DNA from 2 places in the Clostridium carnis genome. Region 1 is predicted to be linked to the other one. Evidence: a T-box and tRNA genes for the amino acid it is inferred to sense, from the RefSeq annotation. Region 1 holds a T-box; the other holds one or more tRNA genes.
What was found. A T-box is a leader RNA that pairs with one kind of tRNA and senses whether it is charged. The one in region 1 lies ahead of metG (methionine--tRNA ligase), so its partner is inferred to be a tRNA-Met.
Positions count from the first base shown of each region.

Region 2: it encodes a tRNA-Met, which carries the amino acid that the T-box ahead of metG (methionine--tRNA ligase) is inferred to sense. The anticodon was not compared.

Region 1 covers NZ_BAAHYS010000001.1:1,206,886-1,214,503, reverse strand. Annotated here, with positions in the region: gene ACYQ1T_RS05625 (Na+/H+ antiporter NhaC family protein) at 1-49, shown strand, start outside; gene ACYQ1T_RS05620 (DUF5680 domain-containing protein) at 161-616, opposite strand; gene ACYQ1T_RS05615 (aminopeptidase P family protein) at 782-2,548, shown strand; gene ACYQ1T_RS05610 (FUSC family protein) at 2,654-3,157, opposite strand; gene ACYQ1T_RS05605 (SdpI family protein) at 3,341-3,700, shown strand; T-box leader at 3,737-3,977, shown strand; gene metG (methionine--tRNA ligase) at 4,045-5,988, shown strand; gene ACYQ1T_RS05595 (DUF2164 family protein) at 6,075-6,302, shown strand; gene metG (methionine--tRNA ligase) at 6,332-7,618, shown strand, end outside.
Region 2 covers NZ_BAAHYS010000001.1:228,690-236,307, reverse strand. Annotated here, with positions in the region: gene ACYQ1T_RS01245 (SLC13 family permease) at 1-959, shown strand, start outside; gene ACYQ1T_RS01240 (hypothetical protein) at 973-1,725, shown strand; gene apgM (2,3-bisphosphoglycerate-independent phosphoglycerate mutase) at 1,738-2,991, shown strand; tRNA gene ACYQ1T_RS01230 (tRNA-Met) at 3,123-3,198, opposite strand; gene ACYQ1T_RS01225 (DedA family protein) at 3,670-4,320, shown strand; gene ACYQ1T_RS01220 (FMN-dependent NADH-azoreductase) at 4,482-5,135, shown strand; gene ACYQ1T_RS01215 (hypothetical protein) at 5,342-5,485, shown strand; gene ACYQ1T_RS01210 (FAD-dependent oxidoreductase) at 5,535-6,887, shown strand; gene ACYQ1T_RS01205 (DUF4358 domain-containing protein) at 7,100-7,585, shown strand.

The sequences.
Region 1 (7,618 bases):
TATAGGGGTTCAATTGTTAGGAAAGAAAGTAGAAGTAAAAGCAGAATAACTAGAAAATATATACAAAAAATTTTTATAATATATAGGAATTAGATTTAAAATATAATTAAGCTTAATAAACCAAAAGGTAGAAGAATAAAACTCTTCTACCTTTTTCAATTTAATGAAGTTTTCCACCATGGAAGTGAAGTTTAAATATTTCATTGCCATTATGTTTTATAGTTTCTACTCCGTTAAAAGAACTAACATCTCCATCCCAGTTACATTCATATATAAAATCATCATCCTCTAAATATTTTGGACCTCTAAAAGGTGATTCAGAGCTAACATTTTTTAATGCCTTCTTTAAAAAAGAAGAAAATCCACTTGGAATATCATCAGTTAAAAGTTGTCCTTTATAATTCATTCCCCAACAAACCTTTTCATTATGCCAAATTAATTCTTCACCAATGAAATTTTTATTACCAACATAGCTATCTAGATAGTAGTAATTATATTTTTTAAAAGCATAATCTTTAGAGCTTGGCCTAGAAGGCTCTTCTCTTTTTATACCAGAAGCATAAGTATTTTGTTTAGCCTCTACTAAAAATTTTTTGAATTTCAATAAGTCTCCCATATAAGTTCCTCCTTTTAAATACCATATATTAAATTATATAAAAAAAAATCTCACTATTCAACAAAGTTTTCAGAATATAAAATAAATTTTAAATAAACAGAATATATAATATAATTACTGATATGTAATGTATAATTATATTATGAAAATTAAGGGGGCAATAGAATGGAAAATATAAATAAACTAAGACAAATAATGAAAAAAAATAATATAACTCATTATATAATACCAAGTAGTGATCCTCATCAAAGTGAATATGTATGTGAGTATTATAAAGGTAGAGCATATATTTCAGGATTTACTGGATCAGCAGGTACACTTTTAGTTGCTTTAGACAAAGCTATGTTATGGACTGATGGTAGATATTTTATTCAAGCAGATAAAGAGCTTGAAGGTAGAGGAATAGATTTAATGAAAATGAGAACTGTAGGATATCCAACTTTAGAGGAATGGATTGAGGGAAATTTAAAGGATGGAGATACTTTAGGATTTGATGGAAGTGTAATTTCAACAAATGAATATAAAAAATTATTAGATCTATCAACAGAAAATAAATTTAATATAAATATGAATAAAGATTTATTGGAAGAGTGTTGGTCTAATAGAGGTAATTTACCTAAAGAAAAAATATTTCTACATGATGTAAAATTTGCAGGAAAGTCTGCGAAAGAAAAGATTAAAGAAGTAAGAGAATATATGGAAGGTGTAAATGCTAAAAATTATATAATATCATCATTAGATGATATAGCATGGTTATTTAACATAAGAGGTAATGATGTTAAATTTAATCCTGTAGCTCTTGCGTATGCAATAATATCAGATAATAAAGCTAATCTTTATATAGATATGGATAAGATTGATGAGAATATATTATTATCATTAAAAGAAGAAGGTATAGATGTTTATAGTTATAATTCAATAGAAGAGGATGCTAAAAAATTGACTTGTACTGTTATTATTGATAGTAATAAAGTTAATGCAAAAATATATTCTTTAATTAATAAAGAAGTAAAGATAATAGAAGAAGTGAATATAACTACTAAATTAAAGGCTATTAAAAATAATATTGAAATAGATAACATAGAAAATTCCCAAGTTAGAGATGGAGTTGCTATGGTTAAATTTATAAAATGGTTAGATGAATCTATAGGAAAAGAAAAGGTAACAGAAATAAGTGCTGCTGAAAAGCTAACTTCATTTAGAGAAGAAGGAGAATATTTTAAAGGGCCTAGCTTTGGAACTATAGGTGGATATAAGGATCATGCAGCTATGATGCATTATTCAGCTACAGAGGAAAGTCAATATGAATTAAAGAATGAAGGACTATTCCTTGTAGATTCAGGTGGACAATATTTAGATGGAACTACTGATATAACAAGAACCTTTGTACTCGGAAATATATCAGAGGAAGAAAAGAGAGATTTTACACTTGTATTAAAGGGACATATTGGATTGTCTATGGCAAAATTTTTAAAGGGCTGCACAGGAGTAAATCTTGATATATTGGCAAGAAGACCTTTATGGGAATATGGAATAGATTATAAATGTGGAACAGGTCATGGAGTAGGATTTTTCTTAAATGTTCATGAAGGCCCACAAGGCATAAGACCAGAAGGTAATACAGTTGTATTAGAGCCTGGTATGATATTGACAAATGAACCAGGAGTATACAAAGAAGGTAAACATGGTATAAGAATAGAAAATACAATGCTAATTGTTAAAGATGAAGATAGTAAGGAGTTTGGAGAATTTTATAAATTTAAAATAGTTTCATACTGTCCTATAGATTTAAATGGAGTTATACCTGAAATGTTATCAAATGAAGAAAAAGAATGGTTAAATAACTATCATAAAACAGTATTTAATAAATTAAGTCCATATTTAAATAAAGAAGAAGTAGATTTCTTAAAGTATCAAACAAGGGAAATATAATAAATATAAAAAATAGATATGTTATGCAGAATAAAATTAAAGCAATAACATATCTATTTTTATTTTAGTAGATATATACATTTGATATATGTATAGTCTTTTAAATTATTTTTTATCATCTATAATTTCTTCTTCTTTTTTATTTTTAGGTGGATTGAAATATTTATTTACAAGTATAGCAATAACAACACCAAAGGCAGTTTCTATAGTTCTTCTAGTTGCATACATTAGCGGATTACTAGTAGCAGGTGCTACCATTATGGCAACAAGAACTATCGATGCAATTGAAGAAGCAGCAGGTTTATTAACTACGTTACAGCTATAGATAACTAAGCTAATACCTAACCCGGCAAAGAGTGGCAATAAAAAGGAGATTTCAAGATATCTAAATAAAAATAGCATGATTACTCCAACTGTACCTCCAAGAAGAGTTCCTATTAATCTGTTAACTCCTGCTTTTAGTGTATTTTCAACAGTAGGCTGCATGCAAATAACAGATGCAATAGCTGCGTAAAATGGATCTTTTGGGAATAAGAGCAAGCATAGGAATACAGAGATTGCTGTTTTGATATTTCTAAGACCTATACGTGGAAATTTAAAAGAATTCATTTTATTAGTCCCTCCTTTTTTACAGATTATTATATCATATAAATTATATAAGGTTTCATAGACAAATAAAAATTAACAAATTTATATATTAGTATAAGTAGTTAGAAATAGTGTAGGTTTTTCTTTTATTAAAGATATGATAAAATTTAAATAATCATAAATTTTATAAAGAGGTAAAAAATAATGAGTTTTTGGATATATTTATTAATAGTAGAAATTATTCCAATTATAATCTGGATTTTAGGAGCTATTTGTGAAGAAAAATCTAGTAAATTCCCTAATACAAAGGTAGGGTATAAGAGTAAATTTGCAATAAAAAATAAAACTACTTGGGACTATGCAAATAAGCTAGTGGCAAAAATGAATGGTTCAATAGGAACATTTTTATTTATAATAAATGCAGTAATACTATTTAGTATTGGTATTGAGGCTTTTGTTTTTATTTTAACTTTAAATTTAATAATTTCTGTAGCGTTATTTTACATGATAGATAGGCTATTAAGAAGAAAGTTTGATAAAGAGGGAAATATTAAAAATAATTGACAGTAATTTTAATATATCATATCATAATATTAAATAAAAAATGCTATGAAAAGAAGAGTAGTAAGATGGAAGGTCTAAAAGAGAGCTAGAAAAGGTGAAAGCTAGTGTCTGAAAATTTTACGAAGATGGTCTTGGAGCTTATTCTTTGAGCTTTATTAAAAGTTAGGGGAATGCGGTGGCAACCGTTATATTGCAAGGTGATACTAGTCACCTAATGAGTTATTTATTGTGAAATAAATATAAAATAGAGTGGTAACACGTATAATACGTCTCTATATGGGTTTAAATACCTATATAGGGACTTTTTTTATAAATAAAAGGATAAAAATAAGGGAGGAAAAACCATGTGTAAAAAACCATATTATATAACTACACCAATTTATTATCCATCAACAAAGCTTCATATAGGAAATACTTATACAACTGTTGCAGCAGATGCTTTAGCTAGATATAAGAGATTAACAGGATATGATGTAATGTTCTTAACAGGAACAGATGAGCATGGACAAAAGATTCAAAGAATAGCAGAAGAAAAGGGTATAACTCCAATTGAACATACAAATGAAATAGTTGCAGGAATTAAAGACCTTTGGAAAATGATGAATATTAGTTATGATAAGTTTATAAGAACAACTGATGATTATCATATAAAAGCTGTTCAAGATATATTTAAAAAGTTATATGATAAAGGAGATATTTATAAGTCTTCATATGAGGGATTATATTGTACTCCATGTGAATCATTCTGGACAGAAACTCAATTAGTTAATGGTAATTGTCCAGATTGTGGTAGACCAGTAGAAAAATCAAAAGAAGAAGCTTACTTCTTTAAAATGAGCAATTATGCAGATAAATTAATGGAATATATAGAAACTCATCCAGAATTTATTCAACCAGAATCAAGAAAAAATGAAATGGTTAATAACTTCTTAAAGCCAGGTCTTCAAGATCTTTGTGTATCAAGAACTAGCTTTAATTGGGGAGTTCCAGTTACGTTTGATGAAGGTCATGTTGTATATGTTTGGATAGATGCACTTTCAAACTATATAACTGCTTTAGGTTATGGAAGCGATAATAAAGAATTATATGAAAAATTCTGGCCAGCAGATGTGCATTTAATAGGTAAGGATATATTAAGATTCCATACTATTTATTGGCCAATAATGTTAATGGCATTAGATTTACCACTACCTAAGCAAGTATTTGGACACGGATGGTTACTTGTTGATGGTGGGAAAATGTCAAAGTCAAAGGGAAATGTTGTTGACCCTGTAACTTTAGTGGAACATTTTGGTGTTGATGCAGTAAGATATTATCTATTAAGAGAAATACCATTTGGTTCAGATGGATTATTTAATAATGAAATATTTATAAAGAAAATAAATTCAGATCTTTGTAATGATTTAGGAAATTTACTTTCAAGAACTGTTGCAATGGTTGAAAAATATTTTGGTGGTGTAATACCTGCTCCAACTGTTAAGGAAGCAATTGATGATGAACTTATAAACTTAGCTCTAGAAACACCTAAGAAGGTAAATAAAGCTATAGATGAGTTAAGAATTCCAGAAGCTTTAGAACATATATTTAACCTAGTAGGAAGAGCTAATAAATATATAGATGAAACAACTCCTTGGATATTAGCTAAGGATGAAGAAAAGAAAGAAAGATTAGGAACAGTATTATATAATTTAGCTGAAAGCTTGAGATTTTCTTCAGTACTATTATCAGCATTTTTACCTGAAACAAGTGAAAAAATAAATGTACAATTAAATACTAATGTTACTGAATGGGATTCAATTGCAGGTTTTGACGGAACTACTCCAGGAACAGAAGTTAAAAAAGGCGAAGCCTTATTCCCAAGAATAGATGTTGATAAAAAATTAGCTGAGCTAGAAGCTTTAAGAGAAGCTCAATTAGCAGAAACTAAAAAAGATGAAAAAAGAGAAATGATTCCTATAAAAGAGGAAATTACAATAGAAGACTTTGAAAAAATAGATTTAAGAGTTGTAAAAGTATTAGATTGTGAACCAATTAAAAAAGCTAAAAAGCTATTAAAACTAAAAATAGATTTAAATGGGGAAGAAAGACAAGTGGTTTCAGGAATAGCTCAATACTACAAACCAGAAGATTTAGTTGGAAAGTATGTAGTTTTAGTTGCTAACTTAAAACCAGTTACTTTAAGAGGTGAGTTATCACAAGGAATGATCTTAGCAGCAGCAACAGATGATGATAGTTTATTAAAAGTTGTAAATCCAGGTGAATTACCAACTGGAAGTCAAGTAAGATAAATTTTAAGTATTAAGGAGGATAGGGGGACCTATCCTCAATTTTTTATAAAATAACTAACACAATTTAATAAAAAGGTGGTGTTATAATGAAAAAAAGATTTGAATTATCTAAAGAAAAGAGAGAAAATTTAAAAAATGAAATAAAAACTTATTTCTATGAAGAAAGAGATGAAGAGTTAGGTGATTTAGCAGCAAATATGATCTTAGAATTCTTTATGGATAAATTAGCAACAGAATTTTATAATCAAGGAGTAGAGGATTCTTATAAATATATTATAGATAGAGCTGAAGATTTACTCGGAATACAAAAATAAAGCAATAAGAAAATAGTAAGGGGATATTTATGAATATTATTATAGGAAATGCATGGCCATACGCTAATGGGCCACTTCACTTAGGAAGAATAGCTGTATTGTTACCAGGGGATATAATTGCAAGATATCATAGACTTATGGGGGATGAAGTTATATTTTTATCGGGAACAGACTGTCACGGAACCCCAGTAACAATGAAGGCTAAAGAAGAAGGAATAACACCATTAGAAGCATCAATAAAATACCATGAAGAATTCCAAAGATGTTTTAATGAGTTGGGGTTTTCTTTTGATATATTTGCCAAAACACACTCAGAATATCATGAGGCTAAGGTTCAGGAATTTATATTGCAATTATATAACAGTGGGTATATATATGAAAAAGAAGTTGAGCAAATATATTGCGAAAAATGCAATGAATTCTTATCTGATAGATATATTGAGGGAAAATGTCCCTATTGTGGTGAAAATGTAGATGGAGAACAATGTGATAATTGCTCCGAAGTGGTAGAGGTAGAAGAGCTTATAGATAAAAGGTGCAAAATATGTAAAAGTAAGCCTATAGTTAAGGAAACTAAACATCTATTTTTTACACTGTCTAAGTTTGAAAATGATGTTAAAAGATTGGTTATAAGACAACATGGATGGAGAGAAAATGCACAAAAAATAGTAAATAGGTATTTAAGTGAAGGACTTAGAGATAGAGCTGTAACAAGAGATTTTAATTGGGGTGTAGATGTTCCGCTACAGGGATATGATGATAAAAAAATATTCGTATGGATAGAAGCTGTTATGGGGTATCTAACTGCTAGTATGAAGTGTCTTGAAGAAAGAGATGAGGACTGGAAAGAATATTGGCAGGGGGAAGATTCACGTGTATATTTTGTCCATGGAAAAGATAATATACCATTCCATACAGTAATATTTCCAGCTATATTAGCTGGACTTGGAATTAAAAATCCAAATTTAAGAGTGATATCTAGTGAATATTTAAAACTAGAAGGAAAGAATTTTTCTTCAGTAAAAAATTGGGCTATATGGGTAGATTATATAGTTAAAAATTATAATGTTGATTCAGTTAGATACTATTTAGCACTAAATTCTCCAGAGATAAAAGATACAGATTTTACATGGAGGGATTTTATAAATACAAATAATATAGATTTAATGAATGGTTTAGGAAATTTTGTAAATAGAACTTTAGTATTTGTTCAAAAAAACTTTAATTCTAGAATTCCAAAAGGAAATATGCCTAAAAATTTACAAGATGAAATATTAAATTTATACTTTGATGTTGGAGATAAAATTGAAGAGGGA
Region 2 (7,618 bases), 980 kb from region 1:
TTGAGATTAATCATGGGAATAAAAGTGATAGAAATTTTGCAAAATTACTGGCTCTTCAAGGAATTCAAGCTAATAATCTTTCTACTGCTGCCATTGTAACAGCAACTTCATCACAGATACTTGCCGTGAGTTTTATTAAGGATCTTACAGGAAATAATGTTTCATGGATGGACTGGTTTATTGCTGCTGCACCAATTACTATAATTACACTGATTGCTTCATTTTTAATTGGTAAAGTAATGTTTAAGACTGATAATAAATCGGCATCTAAAGAAAAGATAGCTGCTCTTGAAAAACAATATAAAGATTTAGGTAAAATGAATGCTATCGAAATTAAGGCGCTTATTATGTTTGTTATTACAATATTACTTTGGTGTATGGATAGTGCACAACTTGAAGTATTTGGATTCCAGCTTAGTCTTGTTATGGTTTCTATACTTTCGGCTATTATGTTCTTTTTACCTCATATAGGTATATTGGAATGGAAGGAAGCTAAAATATCTTGGAACCTTTTGGTATTTAGCTGTGGTGCTTATGCAGGTGGTTTAGCACTTGATTCTTCAGGAGTTGCATCTTGGGCATTGAACAAAATGTTTTCAAGTCTAGGAGTTGAAAATCTGAGCTTTTTCACTCTGTATGCAATAGTTATATTTATAGCTAGTTTTTCACATATAGTATTTACAAGTAAAACTGTTAGAACTATAATACTTATTCCTGCGATTATCGCAATTGCAAAGACTGCAGGGGTTAATCCAGTGGCGCTTGCACTTCCAGCTTCAATTATGATTGCAGATTGTATTACATTACCACCTCATAGCAAAGTTAACCTTATATATTACGGTACAGGTAACTTCACAGTTCTTGAGCAGTTTGTTTATGGAGTAGCGGTTCTTCTTGCAAAATGGGGAATCATGTTAGTTGCATCATTTACATGGTTCAAAGTAATCGGATTAGTGTAAGGAGGCAAATTGTATGAAAAAATTATTAACAATATTATCTATTTTTATAATGTGTTTTTCATTTTCAACTGTAGCTTTTGCAAGCAGTATAGAAGAGTTGGAATATGTGAAGGATGTTGTTGTACCTAATGGACAGGATGGTGTTATTACTACAACTATCAAAGGTACTACAGATAGTGAAGGTGTTTTAAGAATACCTTGTTATAAAAATGCTGATATTAAAAAGATTGATATAAAAACTGGTAAATTAATAGAAGAGTTGAAAAAAGAAAAAAACGGAAGTCTTGAATACTATATTGCAAAATTTGAAGAAAAGGAAGATAAAGTTGAGTTAGTTATTTCTCAAGCTCAAAAGAATACTTTTGAAATTAATGCATCAAAGCAAAAAGACACATTTCCAGGTAATGTTAAAATGGTTACATATAAGATGACAAATAACACGCCTGTTGAAATAGAAAAATATGCTTTAGAAATGGCTATCCCTGAGGAGTATGAACTTTATAATATAGTAGGCTACAATCCAGAGAAGGCATATAGTATGTTTTCAAAAGATGGTAGCAAGTACGGAGCCTTCGAATTTGGAAAACTATCTGCAGGGAAAGAGAGTAAGTTTTCAATTAATATATATAAGACAGGAAAGTCTTTTACTTTCATACTTTGGGGAGTTGTTGTTTTAATTTCTTCATTCTTTATGTATAAAAATAAAGAAATGCTAAAACAAGCTAAAGAATTAACTAAAGAGAAAAAGGCTAACACTGTAAAATAGGAGATGAATCAGTTGAGAAAGAAACAAGGATTACTTATGATATTAGATGGATTAGGAGACCGTCCTAATCTGGAGTTAAATGGAATGACGCCACTTGAGAGAGCAAAAACTCCAAACCTAGATTTTCTTGCTTCACAGGGAATGTGTGGTAATGTTTATCCAATAGCCCCAGGGTTAAGAGTAGGTACTGATGTTGGTCATCTCCATATATTTGGGTGCGACAGCAATAAGGTATACTCTGGAAGAGGCCCCATTGAAGCCTATAGTGCGGGAATAGAATTGATGCCAGGAGATGTTGCCTTCAGAGGTAATTTTGGAACTATTGATGATAAGTATACAGTTATTGATAGACGTGCTGGTAGAATTCGTGAAGGTACAAAAGAATTAGCAGCTGCCATTAATGGTTTAATATTATCTGATGGCACACAAGTAATTGTTAAAGAGCTTACGGAACATAGAGTTGCAATTGTATTAAGAGGTAATAATTTAAGTGATAAAATATCCTGTACTGATCCAGGTACAGCAGTAGAAGGGGAGAAGCTTGTTGTTCCAAGTCCGTTAGATGACACAAGCAGTGCTGCTAAAACAGCAAAAAACTTATGGGAATTCACAATCCGTTCTTATGAAATTTTGAAGGAGCATCCTATAAACAAGCAACGTCTTTCTAAAGAATTATATGTAGCCAACGCTATAATAACTAGAGGTGCAGGTCAAAAGAAATATATGCCATCTATAAAGGAACTTTATAATATAAAAGCAGCATGTGTAGCAGGTGATATAACTGTTGGAGGCATAGCGCAACTTGTAGGTATTGACTACTTCTCTCATGAGAGTTTTACTGGAAGCTTTGACACCAATCTAACAGGTAAAGCAGATATGGCTATTAATCTTCTCAATGAGAAGAAGTACCATTGGGTTGTAATGCATATTAAAGCTACAGATTTAGCAGGACATGATAATCTTCCAATTGCAAAGAAAGATATGATTGAAAAAGTGGACAGCATAATTGGATATATTCTAAAGAAAATTGACCTTAATAAATGTTATATAGCAGTTACAGCTGATCACTCTACCCCTTGTGAAGTAAGAGATCATACGGGTGATGGAGTTCCAACAATTATTGCTGGTGGAGATGTTAGAAAAGATAGTGTTAATTCTGCTGGTGAATCTCAGTTTATGTCAGGTAGTCTAAACAATCTTACTGCAAATGATATTTTTATGTTACAGATGGATTTGTTAGGCTTTACTGAGAAGGTAGGGTCATAATTAAAAAGAGTACTAACCTTTAAAATAGTATAATATTATAAAGTAGGAGCTAGGAAACTGGCTCTTATTATTTTATATTTATAAATATGAATATAAAATAATAAAAAACCTTACAGTAAGAGTAAGGTTTTTGGTTGCGGGAGCAGGACTTGAACCTACGACCTTTGGGTTATGAGCCCAACGAGCTGCCAACTGCTCCATCCCGCGATATTAAGTTTTCAAGTCGCCTTTGCTAACTTGTATTCTAAGTATAACTTTATATTATGATAAAGTCAAAGTACAAGAGTACTATATTATCGTTTAAGGTGATGTGAAGGCTACTAGAGTCTAATATGCATGGAAATGCTATGAGAAGATAAAAAAGTTTTAATTAGAAAAATAATAAGATGATTTGATTTATATAATGCTTTTTGAAATTAAAATACAATTAATGAATTAAAATGGTGTATTTGTTAATATAAGAAATTTACTTTAGTATTATTATTTTATAGGAGTAGAAAATGTTATTTATATAAGTTAAAATAATAATTAAATTGTTATTTTTATTAACATAAAATTAACAAACTAGTGTTAGAATTTATACAAATATAAATAAAAGGATTTATTAAATATAATTCTATAATGAGTAAGGGAAAAGAAAAAAATATTAACAGTAATTTAAAATAGGAGTGAATAAAAATGGGATTTTTAAATCAATTTGTAGATATAATGATACACTTAGATAAGCATTTAGGAATGCTTATACTTAATTATGGAATGTTAACTTATATTATATTATTTTTTATAATACTTTTTGAAACAGGATTAGTTGTTACACCATTTTTGCCAGGTGATTCTTTAATTTTTGCAGCAGCTACATTTGCAGCATTAGGTGTACTTAATATATATGTATTAGTAGTAATACTATTAGTAGCAGCAATTTTAGGAGATACTATAAATTATAATATAGGAAAATATTTTGGAGGAAAGCTTTTAGGAAAAGAAGATTCAAAATTAATAAAAAAAGAATATATAGATAAAACAAACTCATATTATGATAAATATGGTGGAAAAACTATTATTATAGCAAGGTTTATTCCTATAGTTCGTACTTTTGCCCCTTTTGTAGCAGGAATAGGTTCAATGAAATATAAAGAGTTTTTAACTTATAATGCAATCGGTGGAGTACTTTGGGTATTTTCAGTTTCTTTACTTGGATTCTTTTTTGGTAATATTCCAGTAGTAGCAAATAATTTTTCTACTGTAATAATAGCAATTATAATTATATCAATTTTACCGCCTATAGTTAGTGTTTTAAAAGTTAAATTAACATCTAAAAAAGTAATGTAATGAATTGGAATTTAATATAGATATAGAAGTATGGAATAAATATAGTACATAAAAGAGTATGGTTAACATAAAATTAATGAATTATTTTAAAAAACGTAAGTAAAAAAAATAATTAAGCGGATAATAATTAGTATAAAGCTAATTATAAAGGAAGTGTTTTTATGAAAAAGTTGTTGTATATAACAGTAAATTCAAAACCGGAAAATTTATCTGCAAGTAAAACGGTTGGTAGAGCATTTATAAATAAGTTCTTAGAAAAGTATGATAATTTTAAGTTAGAAGAATTAGATTTGTATGAATGTTATATACCAAGATTAGAGTATACATATTTTAATAAAAGAAACTGTATGATAGAACAAGAAGCATTTAATAATTTAGATAGTAAACAACAAGAGGAAATTCATAAAATTATTAAGCTTACGGATCAATTTAAAGAAGCGGATGTATATGTAATAGCAGCACCTATGTGGAGTTTATCATTTCCAGCACCGTTAAAAGAATATATTGATTGTATTGTTATGGATGGAAAAACAGTTAGTATAAATGAAGATAAAATAGAAGGCTTATTAGATGATAAACCAAGAGGGATGGTATATATACAATCATCAGGTGGAAAAATTCCTTGGATTATGAAAATGGTACTTAATAAAGGACTAAATTATATAGAAGATATAATGAAGTTTATGGGGATAAAGAAATTTGAAGAGTTATTAGTTGATGGAACAGGTACAACAGAAGGGGAAAAAACTGTAGCTATAGAAAAAGCTATAGAAAAAATAGACGAAGTAATAAATGATATTTGGAAAGAAAAATAATATATAAATTTAAAATAATTCCTATTAAAAATAAATTTTAATAGGAATTATTTTATTATTTAAAGCTTTAACAACTTATTAAATATAAGAATTTTATATCACATTAACATAAGTTGTATATTATTATGTAATTTATAATTTAACAAGATTTTTAATAGTGATATAATAAATTTAAAATATAGTTTTTATATAGGGGAGGAAGTATTTTGAATAATCACGAAGGTATAAAGTGCCCTATTTGTGGAGAAGTAATGGAAGAGTATGTTTATGCTTATGATAATAAACAATATGGGAATAAATATTATAAATGTAAGATATGTGGACATAAAACAAATATAATAGTTAAGTAATTAATTAAGTATTAATAAGATATAAAGTAATTATAAGAAGGTGAATAAAATGATAGATTTCAATTACGATAGATTAACTGGTAAAATTATTACAAGAGAAGATTTTGAATATGAGGAGAGCAGAAGGTGTTGGAATAGGGCTATAGAAAAGTATCCATTAGTAATTGTATATTGCTATGAGGAAATTGATATTATAAATGCTATATCATGGGCAAAATTAAATGAAATACCAATAAGAATAAGATCAGGATGTCATAATTATGAAGGGTATTCAACAGGGAATGATGTTTTAGTTATTGATATTAGTAAAATGAATAATATATATATAAATGAAGAAAAGAAAACTGTAAAAATTCAAGGTGGGGTTAGAAACAGAGAGCTATATGAAGCTTTAGGTGAAAAAAACTATCCATTTCCAGGAGGGGGATGTCCAACAGTTGGAGTTGCAGCTTTTACTTTAGGAGGCGGTTGGGGTTACTCTAGTAGAATGCTAGGACTTGGTTGTGATAATTTAATTGAGGTTGAAGTTATAGATTACAATGGAAAATTAATAATTGCAAATAAAAACTCTAATAAGGATTTGTTTTGGGCTTGTAGAGGCGGTGGTGGTGGTAACTTTGGTATAGTTACTTCACTAACATTTAATCTTTCAGAAAAAATAAAAATGGCAACTTTAATAAATATTGATTTTCCTAATATAGACCTTGAAGAGAAAATAAAAATAATAGAAACTTGGCAAAATAAATATAAAGATTTAGATAGACGTATAAATTTAAAAATGGCAATTTATAACTCAAAAGAAAAGGGAAAGGGAATTAAGTTTACAGGCCTATTTTATGGAAGTAAAGAAGAATGTATTAATATATTAAAACCTTTTAAGGATATTAGTAACAATGGAAAGTTTAATTTAGAGTATGATACTGTCTTAGAAGGAAATAGAAAAATTCAAGATAGTCATCCAGATTATGAAATGTATAAATCAACAGGTAGATACATATTTAAAGATTATACTATAAAAGAAATAAAAGAAATTATATCTATAGTAAATAATAAACCAGAAGGATCCATATATACAGCTATTTCTTTTTATGGATTAGGAGGGGCTGTAAAAGATATTTATAAAACTGAAACAGCATTTTATTATAGAGATGCAAAAGCAATTATGGGATTTCAATCAGTATGGGAAGAACAAAAATATGCACCAATTAATAGAAAATGGGTTAATGAAAAATTTAAATATATAAAAACAATTACCACGGGTTCTTTTATTAATTTTCCTATTGCAGAACTTAATGAATATGAAAAAGAGTATTATGGTGAAAATATTAATAAGTTAAAAGAAGTCAAAAGGAAGTATGATCCTGATAATATATTTAATTTTCCTCAAGGAATAATAATATAGATAAAATGTTATATTATTATAAACAAATTATAAATAGAAATTAAATTAATATAAGAATAAGGAGCTAGAAGCTTTCTAGTTCCTTGTTTTCGTATAAATATAGTGAGAATGTTAATAAAATATTTAAGGTAAACATTTACTTTGAATTGTTATTTTCATAGTGTATAATAGCAATTAGCTAAAGTATATTCTAAGGAAAAGAGGGGAAAGTAATGAAAAAGATTATATCTACTTTATTAGCTGTATTTGTATTGGGAATTACAATTACAGGTTGTTCATCAAAAGGTGGAGAAGATAAGAATGTGAAGCCGTCTGATATTGTAAAAACAATTAAAGAAAAAATTGAATTAAGAGCAATGATGCCAATTGAAGAGGAATTAGCAAAAGAAAAAATTCATTTAAATTTAGATGATGTTGAAGAATATTCTATTGAAAACGGCATGATTAATTCAGGATTAGAAGTTATAGCTGTTATAAAGGCCAAGGATGGAAAGGTAGAATCAGTTAAAACTTCATTAGAAAAGGTAATAGAAGATAAGAAGGCAGCAGCTTTTTATCCAGGAGAGCCAGAAGCAGTAGAAGCAGCAAAAGTTAAAATAGTTGGGAATTATGTAGGACTGTTTATAATTCCTGATTATGAAGATGGACAAAATAATTCAGAAAATGCTGCTAAAATATTCGAAGAAGCTTTAAAATAGTAGTTAAAAAATGCTTTAAAAACTTTATTTGTT